2 regions of the Turicibacter sanguinis genome follow, and region 1 is predicted to be linked to the other one. Evidence: riboswitches for the same ligand, from Rfam matches in the RefSeq annotation. Region 1 holds a riboswitch; the other holds the start of a gene.
The links. Region 1 has a riboswitch for S-adenosylmethionine ahead of metK (methionine adenosyltransferase). Riboswitches for the same ligand answer to the same signal wherever they lie in the genome.

Region 1 (4,765 bases):
ATTTTAGGTGGTGGACTTAATGGGGAAGCTGATTTCCATTATTGTACCGTGTTACAATGAACAAGAAACAGTTGAACGTTTTTATGAAGAAATTATAAAAGTAACGAATGAAATTAATGGATATGAATTTGAATTTGTTTATGTGAATGATGGTTCAAAAGATCAGACAGTCCCATTAATTAAAGCGTTGCGTGAAAAAGATGAGCGTGTTTGCTTAATTGATTTTTCTCGTAACTTTGGAAAAGAAGCAGCGATGCTTGCAGGAATGGAATATGCTCGTGGAGAAGCCGTCGTTATTATGGATGTTGATTTACAGGATCCACCGGAGCTTTTACCTAAAATGGTTAAGCTTTACGAAGATGGATATGAAAATATTTATACACGACGTCGTAATCGTGATGGAGAGCCACCTATTCGTAGTTTCTTTGCCAATATGTTTTATAAAGTGATTAATCGCATGAGTGACGTTGAAATCATTGACGGAGCTCGTGATTATCGTTTGTTAAGTCGTCGTGCAGTTGATGATTTAATTAGTTTAAAAGAGTCAAATCGTTTCTCAAAAGGATTATTCCAATGGGTTGGATATCAATCGATTTGTCTAGAGTTTGATCACGTTGAACGTGTTGCGGGTGAAACAAAGTGGAGTTTCATGAAACTTGTTAACTATGCAATTGAAGGAATCACAGCATTTTCAAATGCGCCTCTTCGTTTTGCAACTTATACAGGAGTTTTAGTGGCGTTTGTGGCATTTGCATATTTACTATACATTTTCTTTAATACAGCGATCAATGGAAACCCAACGGCAGGTTGGTCATCAATGGTTTGTATCATGTTATTCTTAGGAGGAGTACAGTTAATCTTCTTAGGAGTCATTGGAGAGTATATTGGTCGCATTTATAATGAGGTTAAGGGACGTCCTAATTATATTGTGAAAGATTATTTTGGTGAGAAAAAAGAACTTGAAGATTAATTCTTCAAGTTCTTTTCTTTTATATGGTAAAATAATGTTAATAAATGGGTGAAGTGAGGGATATTAGTGACGGTAGTTTATATTTTATTAATTGTGGTTATTTTTTTATTACTGTTAATTTTAATCAGACAAAATTTATATACAAGAAGTCGTCAAAATCCACAGTTAGATTTGCAGGTGAAACAATTGCTTGAGGAGCAACAACGAATGGAGAAGCGACTTCAGGATGCTAATTTTCAGTTAAGTGGGAGTTTTAATCAGGCGAATGAGCGAGTGCTTGAGCGTTATGGACAGTTTGAGCGGGTGATGCGAGATCAATTGAATCAGCATACGTCTTTGGTGAATCAACAATTACAGAGTGATTTTTCGAAGTTAAATGAACGGATTGAGTTTAATTTGCTGCGTATTAATGATAAGGTAAATGAGAGGCTAGATCAGTCATTTAATAAGACGAATGAGACATTTCAAAATATTTTGGTTCGTTTAGCAAAGATTGATGAAGCACAGAAAAAGATTGAAAGTTTATCAACGGACATTGTATCACTACAAAATCTGTTATCAGATAAAAAAAGTCGAGGAACGTTTGGTGAGGTGCAACTTTATCAAATTATGGCAGCTGTTTTCGGTGAAAAGAATGATCGTATTTATGAAACTCAGTATAAGTTATCAAATGGAACTATTGTAGATGCCATGCTTCATGCTCCACTTCCAATGGGGGATTTACCGATTGACTCGAAGTTTCCACTTGAAAATTATCAACGTATGATGGATCGAACTTTAGGGGAGGTAGAGCGTCAACTAGCAGAGAAACAGTTCAAACAAGATGTTAAGAAACATATTGATGATATTTTCAATAAATATGTGACACCGCAGGAAACTTCAGATCAGGCTGTGATGTTTTTACCAGCAGAGGCAATTTTTGCTGAGATTAATGCCTATCACCCAGATTTAGTAGCTTATTCGCAACGTAAAAGAGTATGGCTTGTGTCACCTACAACTTTTATGTCAACACTGACAACGATTCAAGTGATTTTAAATAATTTAGAACGGGATCAACATGCTTTAATTATTCAACAGGAGTTGAATAAATTAGGGGATGAATTCAAGCGTTATAAAGAGCGATGGGATAAGTTGAGTAAGCATATTGATAGTGTGTCGAAAGATGTTAAAGAAATCCATATTACAACTGAGAAAATTGGGACTCGCTTCGATGCTATTTCAAATGTTGAACTTGATTTTACAGAATAAGTCGCTAATATTTGACAAATAAATAAAAAGGCTTTATAATAGATAAGAATTAAATTTAATAAAATTACAATAATATACTCTTATTAAGAGCGATGGAGGCATAGGGGCCTATGAAGTCGCGGCAACCTCTGAAATTGAAAGGTGCCGACCCAAGCGAGTTTAACTCGAGCAATAAGAGGGTTTGAATCTACCTATTCAAGTCCGCTTATAGCGGGCTTTTTTTGTTAGCTCATCTTTCCGGCTTTGTCGGAATAGATGAACTATACATCTGCGTTTTTTGCAGATGTTATCCATTAGTGCTATTAGTGTGTATTCACTGTATTTGTGAATACACATAAAATCTATAATTAGACAAACTTTACATCGCGAAGGCGATGTAACAACCATTGTTAGAATATAATTTAGTGGAAAATAGGATTAGATTCAAGTTAATTGCAAAAATTAACGGCCCGAAGCATGATTTTATATCTAAAGCTTAATAATATAGAGTATTAATGTGAATTGAAGGAGGATATTATAGTGTCAGAACGTCGTTTATTTACATCAGAATCAGTAACAGAAGGTCATCCAGATAAAATTGCTGATCAGATTTCAGATTCAATTTTAGATGCGATCTTAGCCAAAGATCCAATGGCACGTGTTGCTTGTGAAACATCGGTAACAACTGGATTAGTGTTAGTGTTTGGGGAAATTACAACGTCTTCGTATGTTGATATTCAAAAAACAGTCCGTGAAACAATTCGTCAAATTGGTTATGATCGTGCAAAATATGGATTTGACGCAGATACATGTGCTGTGTTAACTGCAATTGACGAACAATCGGCTGATATTGCGATGGGTGTTGACCAAGCGTTAGAAGCTCGTACTGGTTCAATGAGTGATGAAGAAATCGAAGCAATCGGAGCAGGAGACCAAGGTTTAATGTTCGGGTTTGCTACAAATGAAACAGAAGAATTTATGCCATTACCAATCTCGTTAGCTCATAAATTAGCACGTCGTTTAACTGAAGTTCGTAAAAATGGAACATTAGACTATTTACGTCCAGATGGAAAAACTCAAGTAACAGTTGAATATGATGAAGCTTTAAAACCAGTAGCTATTGATACTGTATTATTATCGACTCAACATTCACCAGAAGTAACTCATGAGCAAATCGAAGCAGATATCAAAAAATATGTATTTGATGAAGTATTACCACAAGAATTAGTAACTGAAAATACTCGTTATTTAGTTAATCCAACAGGACGTTTTGTAATCGGTGGACCTCATGGAGATGCAGGATTAACAGGACGTAAAATTATTGTTGATACTTACGGAGGATATGCCCGTCATGGTGGTGGAGCATTCTCAGGTAAAGATGCAACAAAAGTAGACCGCTCTGCTGCATATGCTGCACGTTATGTGGCGAAGAACTTAGTTGCTGCAGGGTATGCAGATAAAATTGAGATTCAATTATCATATGCAATTGGAGTCGCACAGCCTACTTCAATTATGGTTGATACATTCGGTACAGGGAAAACTACGAATGCTAAAATCGTCGAAGTAATTCGTCAAAACTTTGATTTACGCCCAGCGGGAATCATTCAAATGTTAGATTTAAGACGCCCAATCTATAAACAAACAGCTGCATATGGACATTTCGGACGTACTGATGTAGATTTACCATGGGAACGCTTAGATAAAGTAGAAGCGTTAAAAGCTTCACTTTAATATTAAATAGATGTATAATAATAGCCTGATTTTTTTACAAAAAATCAGGTTTTTATTATGTGAGAGAGTGCTATAATATACTATGCTATAAAACTTTAAATTTTTGAAAGGAAGTGCCTAGTGTGCTAAAAAAACTGTTACTTATAATCAATCCGACGTCAGGTCGTGGGATGATCAAGGATTACCTTTTATCGATTGTCACTCAGTTTAGTTTAGCTGGATATGAAGTGACAGTTTATCCAACGAAAGCTAAGCATGATGCTGTGAGTAAAATGAAAGTCGCTCGAAGTTATGATTTGGTTATCGCAAGTGGTGGGGATGGAACGTTGAACGAAGTAATCACTGGCTTAATTGAAGCAAATGGGAATACTCCGATTGGTTATATTCCAACAGGGACAACTAATGATTTTGCATCAACACTTGGTATTCCTAAAAATGTTCCAAAAGCACTTGAACTCTGTTTAAATGGGAAACCAATGCCAATTGATATCGGGATGTTTAATGAGCGTTATTTTATGTATGTTGCTGCATTTGGGGCTTTTACAGACGTAGCTTATGAAACACCACAACCGCGCAAAAATATGCTCGGGGGACTTGCTTATTTAATTGAAGGATTAATGAAACTTCCAACGATTCAATCTTATCAGTGTAAAATTTATCATCGTGAGGGTTTTATTGAGGGAGATTATATTTTTGGAATGATTTCAAATTCGGATTCTGTAGCAGGGATTAAAAATGCATTTGGAAATCAAGCGGATTTAAATGATGGACTATTTGAGGTAACATTAATTCGAGCTCCTAAAAATTTGATTGATATTCATCGTATTTTAACCGACT
Region 2 (4,765 bases), 520 kb from region 1:
TTTCGTATACTCTGGAATAATATTAGGTGCATCTCCTCCGTGTGTAATAATTCCATGAATTCTAACATCAGATGTTACATGTTGTCTTAAAGCATTCACCCCACTAAAAAATAAAATCATGGCATCTAATGCATTAATTCCTTTCTCCGGACATCCTGCTGCATGAGCGGGACGTCCAAAGAATTCAAACTCAATGGGATGATTGGCTAAAGAGCTAGTTGTTATTGCTGTTTTATTACCTGGATGAATCATCATACAAGCATCTACATCATCAAACAATCCCGCTCTAACAAACGAAGCTTTCGCACTCCCATTATTTCCACCTTCTTCAGCCGGTGTCCCAAAAACAATGACTTCTCCTCCAGTTAATTCTAATAAAGGTGCTAAACTGCAAGCAGCTAATACACTACTTACCCCAATAATATTATGACCACATCCATGCCCAAGTCCCGCTAAAGCATCATACTCAGCTAAAAAACCAATCACCGGACCAGGTTTTTTAGCAATATATCGTGACACAAATCCTGTTTCATGCCCCGCAATATTTGTCTTTACATCAAATCCTCTTTCTTTTAAAACATTCGTTAACAACTCACACGCAAAATATTCCTCGTTTGCAATTTCAGGATGTTCATGGATTTGATGACTCAGGTTGATAAAATAAGCTTCTTGTTCCTTTATAAATTGACGAATTTGATTTTCCATACGTTCTCTCTCCTATTCACTAAAATGCTGGAATCGATGCCCCTTTGTATTCTTCTTCTATAGCTTTTTTAGTTTCTTCCGTTTGATAGACTTCCACTAAACGTTTTAATGCTTCTTTATCCTGATCCTCTGTCCGAACCGCAATGATATTGTAGTAATTTACAACCGTTTCACTTTCTGTATTCTCAACATAAATCGAATCATCAAGTGGTGATAAGCCAGCTTGAACAGCGACCCCATTATTAATGACTGCGACTGCCACATCCTCAAATGAACGCGGTAATTGTTGAGCAACTAATTCAACGATTTCTAACTTTTTAGGATTGGCAATGATATCTTTCACCGTTGGCGTAATCCCCACTCCTTCTTTTAATGTAATTAAACCTGCATCTTGAAGTAATAATAGAGCTCGACCACCATTTGAAGCATCATTTGGAATTGACACTTTATCTCCCTCTTGTAATTGTGCTACATCCGTTAATTGCGATGAGTAAATTCCCATTGGGGCTAAAACGGTATATCCAATTGATGTTAGATCTAAGTTATGATTGCTTTTAAATTCTTCAAAAAATGCGATTGTTTGAAAAGCATTCGCATCAATTTCTCCATCGGCTAGTGCGGTATTTGGTAAGTTATAATCACTAAAAGTCACAAACTCAAGGATAATCCCTTCTTCTGCAAGACGACTTTGAACACTTTTCCAAATGGAATTAACTTCGCCATTAATTCCTAACTTAATAACCGAATCACTTCCCACTTCATTACCACATGCAACTAATAAAAATCCTAAACAAACTGACATTACTAACCCTAATAATTTTCTTTTCATGATCAATTCCTCCTAATATGATTTATTTTAATGACTGAGTTTCCGTTGGAGCCATTCCCCGGCACTTTGAACTAGTGACACTAACACAAGTAAAACGACAACAGTCACAAACATGATGTCTCCTTTAAAATATTGATAACCATAACGGATGGCAAAATCTCCAAGACCACCTCCACCAACACTTCCAGCAATAGCTGAAAATCCAATCAAACTTACGATCGTAATCGTGAGTGCATATATGATATTTGGTAATCCTTCTTTTAACAAGACACGATAGATAATTTCAAATGGACTCGATCCCATCGCTTTTGCTGCTTCAATTACCCCATCATCAACATTTAACAGTGCCGACTCAACTTGTCTCGCTACAAACGGTGTCGTCCCCACAATTAACGGAACTAAAGCCCCTTTTAACCCAATCGTTGTGCCAACAATCCACTTCGTAAATGGCATAATAAACGCAAGCAAGATAATGAAAGGAATGGATCTCAAAACATTCATTAATTTTCCGATGATATAATAGACCCATTTATTTTCAACCAAATGATTTTGCCTTGTCACCACTAAAACAACCCCAATTGGCAATCCAATCATCGTTGCAAAAATCCCCGATATACTAACCATTAATAACGTTTCGTTAAGTGCTTTTAATAAATCAGGAAAATACTCGACCACATTTGGACAAATTTGATTAAAGAACTCGACCATCACTTAACACCTCCACTTTAATCTGATTATCATTTAAATACTGTAGTGCCTGACTCATCAATTTCTCATCGCCATGTAAACTGACAATTAGATGCCCAATGGGCGTTTTTTGTATCATCTCCACACTTCCAAATAAAATACTCGCCTCAATATCAAACAACTTTGAAATATTAGAAATAAAGGCTTTACCTGTCTGTTGTCCAACAAATGAAATCTTCACAAGTTTTTCAAGTTTTGTTAATTCTTCAAACGAACCTCTCGACTCTAATAACTCAAAAATCCGTTCATCCTGAAATACATTGGCCACAAAATCCTTTGTAATAGTTGCTTTAGGATTTGAAAAAACATCAACTATAGGTCCTACTTCAACAATTTCACCTTCTTCCATCACCGCCACTTGATGACAAATATCTTTAACAACCTCCATTTGATGCGTAATCAATACCATCGTAATTCCTAACCGTTCATTAATTTCTTTTAACAACCTAAGAATCGATTTAGTCGTTTGAGGATCAAGAGCTGATGTCGCCTCATCACAAAGCAACACTTCTGGATCATTTGCCAATGCCCGAGCAATTGCCACACGTTGTTTTTGACCCCCACTCAACTGATTAGGGTAGACATTAGCCTTTTCCTCTAATCCAACAAGCTTTAATAAACGATCAACCTTCTCCTTTATTTCATCACGATTCAATCCTTGACCTTTTAGCGGATAAGCAATATTTTCATAAACATTACGTGATTTCATGAGATTAAAATGTTGAAAAATCATTCCGATTTTTCGTCTAGCCTCTCTTAATTGCTTCGCATTCAATTGCCCCAGAACCAAATTATTAATCAACACTTCTCCCTCTGTTGGAATTTCTAAATAATTCAAGCATCTGATTAACGTACTTTTTCCTGCTCCACTATACCCAATGATTCCAAGGATTTCACCTCTATTCACCCTTAAATTTATATTTTGTAAAGCTTTAACCACTTGCCCTTGACTTTCAAAGTTCTTACTTACCTGTCTTAACTCAATCATCTTCTATCTCCCTCCTTGTCAGTTGAAATAAAAAAACGGACCCCTTATCAAAAGCTGGGGTCCGTCTCATTAGAGTCCTCTAATAAACAATCCCCTCATCTCCCAGAATCAATCTGTCGGATTTAGCACCGTGTACAACTGTACCGGTTGCTGAAGCTTCATAGGGCCTGTCCCTCCACTTCTCTTGATAAGGTTTTATATTTAATTAATAAAAAAACTAAGTCATCCTTCAAAAATTTGAAGAACGCTTAGTCTAACTTACAACTCGCGCTCCTCATCTGCCAGAATTAATCTGTCGGATTTAGCACCGTGTACGACTGTACCGGTTGCTGAAGCTTCATAGGGCCTGTCCCTCCACTTCTCTTGATAAGGAATCCATTTTTATTTCTTTTTTAACTTACGGATACTATACCATCCATTTTATGGAATGTAAAGTCTTTTTAATAATGAAATTTCTTTTTTATTTCATGAATCAGTTTACGATCAGCAAACATAAACATCCCAACACACGTTATTAAGGCGTAATATCCTGCAACCACTGCAACCGCTGGAAAACTAATTAACTCAAAATAAACGAGCATTAATAAAAACAATCCAATACCGCCAAGCAGTAACTGATAACTTGCAAAATCTGTAAAACGCTTTGGTCTTAAAATAATTAACAATGTAAAGACAGATGTTCCTGCCATCAGTGCCAATGGAAACACAAAATTCAATGACCACCCTTGATAGCCAAGTAAATAATCTAAAATAACGGCAAATACAGTTCCACCAAAGACATGCGTCAAAATATTTGGTCCAATATTTTTTTTCACTCTTAAGCCAATAATAACACTCACTGACAAATATAAAGTAGAACACACAATAATAAAGACCCAATTCCAATTAAAATCATGAAAAATTCCGATGATAAAAGAATACGAAATAATCACCATGGCCATAAATACAATCAGTTTACGAATCGGCACGCGACGTTTCTTTGCAAATCGGGATGGATAATCTCGAACCACTTCAATTTCAACTAAGTCCAATATTTCCCCACATAAAGGACATCTTTTCAATTCATTTTCTACATTCATTTGACATTTAGAACAATATCTCATTATTTATTTCCTCGTTACATGAAATTGTAATTTCAACTTTCTGATCTTTTAAAAATCTAAAGAAGAATCGTTGAATATCAGTTTCTTCTAATGATGATGTAAAACTAACGACTAACGTCTCCTTAAATGAACAAACCCCACAACGAATTCGTTGATGTGGTGTCACCGGAAGCATGACGCGTACTTGATCGACATACTGTGAAATTTCATCTAAAAAGACAATACGCCCAAGATTCGATAACGTGGTTGTCACCCCTTGATCGGCCTTTAAATAAATTTGTCTCATCACCGTATTTTTGATAAACAGTGGAGCAAAACGGATGGCTAAATTTTCTTGAGCACTCACATTATCTTTAATTTTATGCGTCACAACTTGTTGATCTTGCCCCTCAA

Region 2: it holds a riboswitch for S-adenosylmethionine, as region 1 does, so the genes downstream of both, HLK68_RS09130 (methionine ABC transporter ATP-binding protein) here and metK (methionine adenosyltransferase) in region 1, are expected to answer to the same signal.

The regions. Positions count from the first base shown of each region.
Region 1 covers NZ_CP053187.1:1,368,774-1,373,538, forward strand. The annotation lists gene HLK68_RS06715 (glycosyltransferase family 2 protein) at 20-970, shown strand; gene HLK68_RS06720 (DNA recombination protein RmuC) at 1,037-2,218, shown strand; SAM riboswitch class I at 2,296-2,396, shown strand; gene metK (methionine adenosyltransferase) at 2,738-3,928, shown strand; gene HLK68_RS06730 (diacylglycerol/lipid kinase family protein) at 4,051-4,765, shown strand, end outside.
Region 2 covers NZ_CP053187.1:1,888,858-1,893,622, reverse strand. The annotation lists gene HLK68_RS09145 (M20 family metallopeptidase) at 1-705, opposite strand, end outside; gene HLK68_RS09140 (MetQ/NlpA family ABC transporter substrate-binding protein) at 725-1,534, opposite strand; gene HLK68_RS09135 (methionine ABC transporter permease) at 1,562-2,242, opposite strand; gene HLK68_RS09130 (methionine ABC transporter ATP-binding protein) at 2,226-3,269, opposite strand; SAM riboswitch class I at 3,362-3,463, opposite strand; SAM riboswitch class I at 3,541-3,642, opposite strand; gene HLK68_RS09125 (DUF6320 domain-containing protein) at 3,710-4,372, opposite strand; gene HLK68_RS09120 (hypothetical protein) at 4,356-4,765, opposite strand, start outside.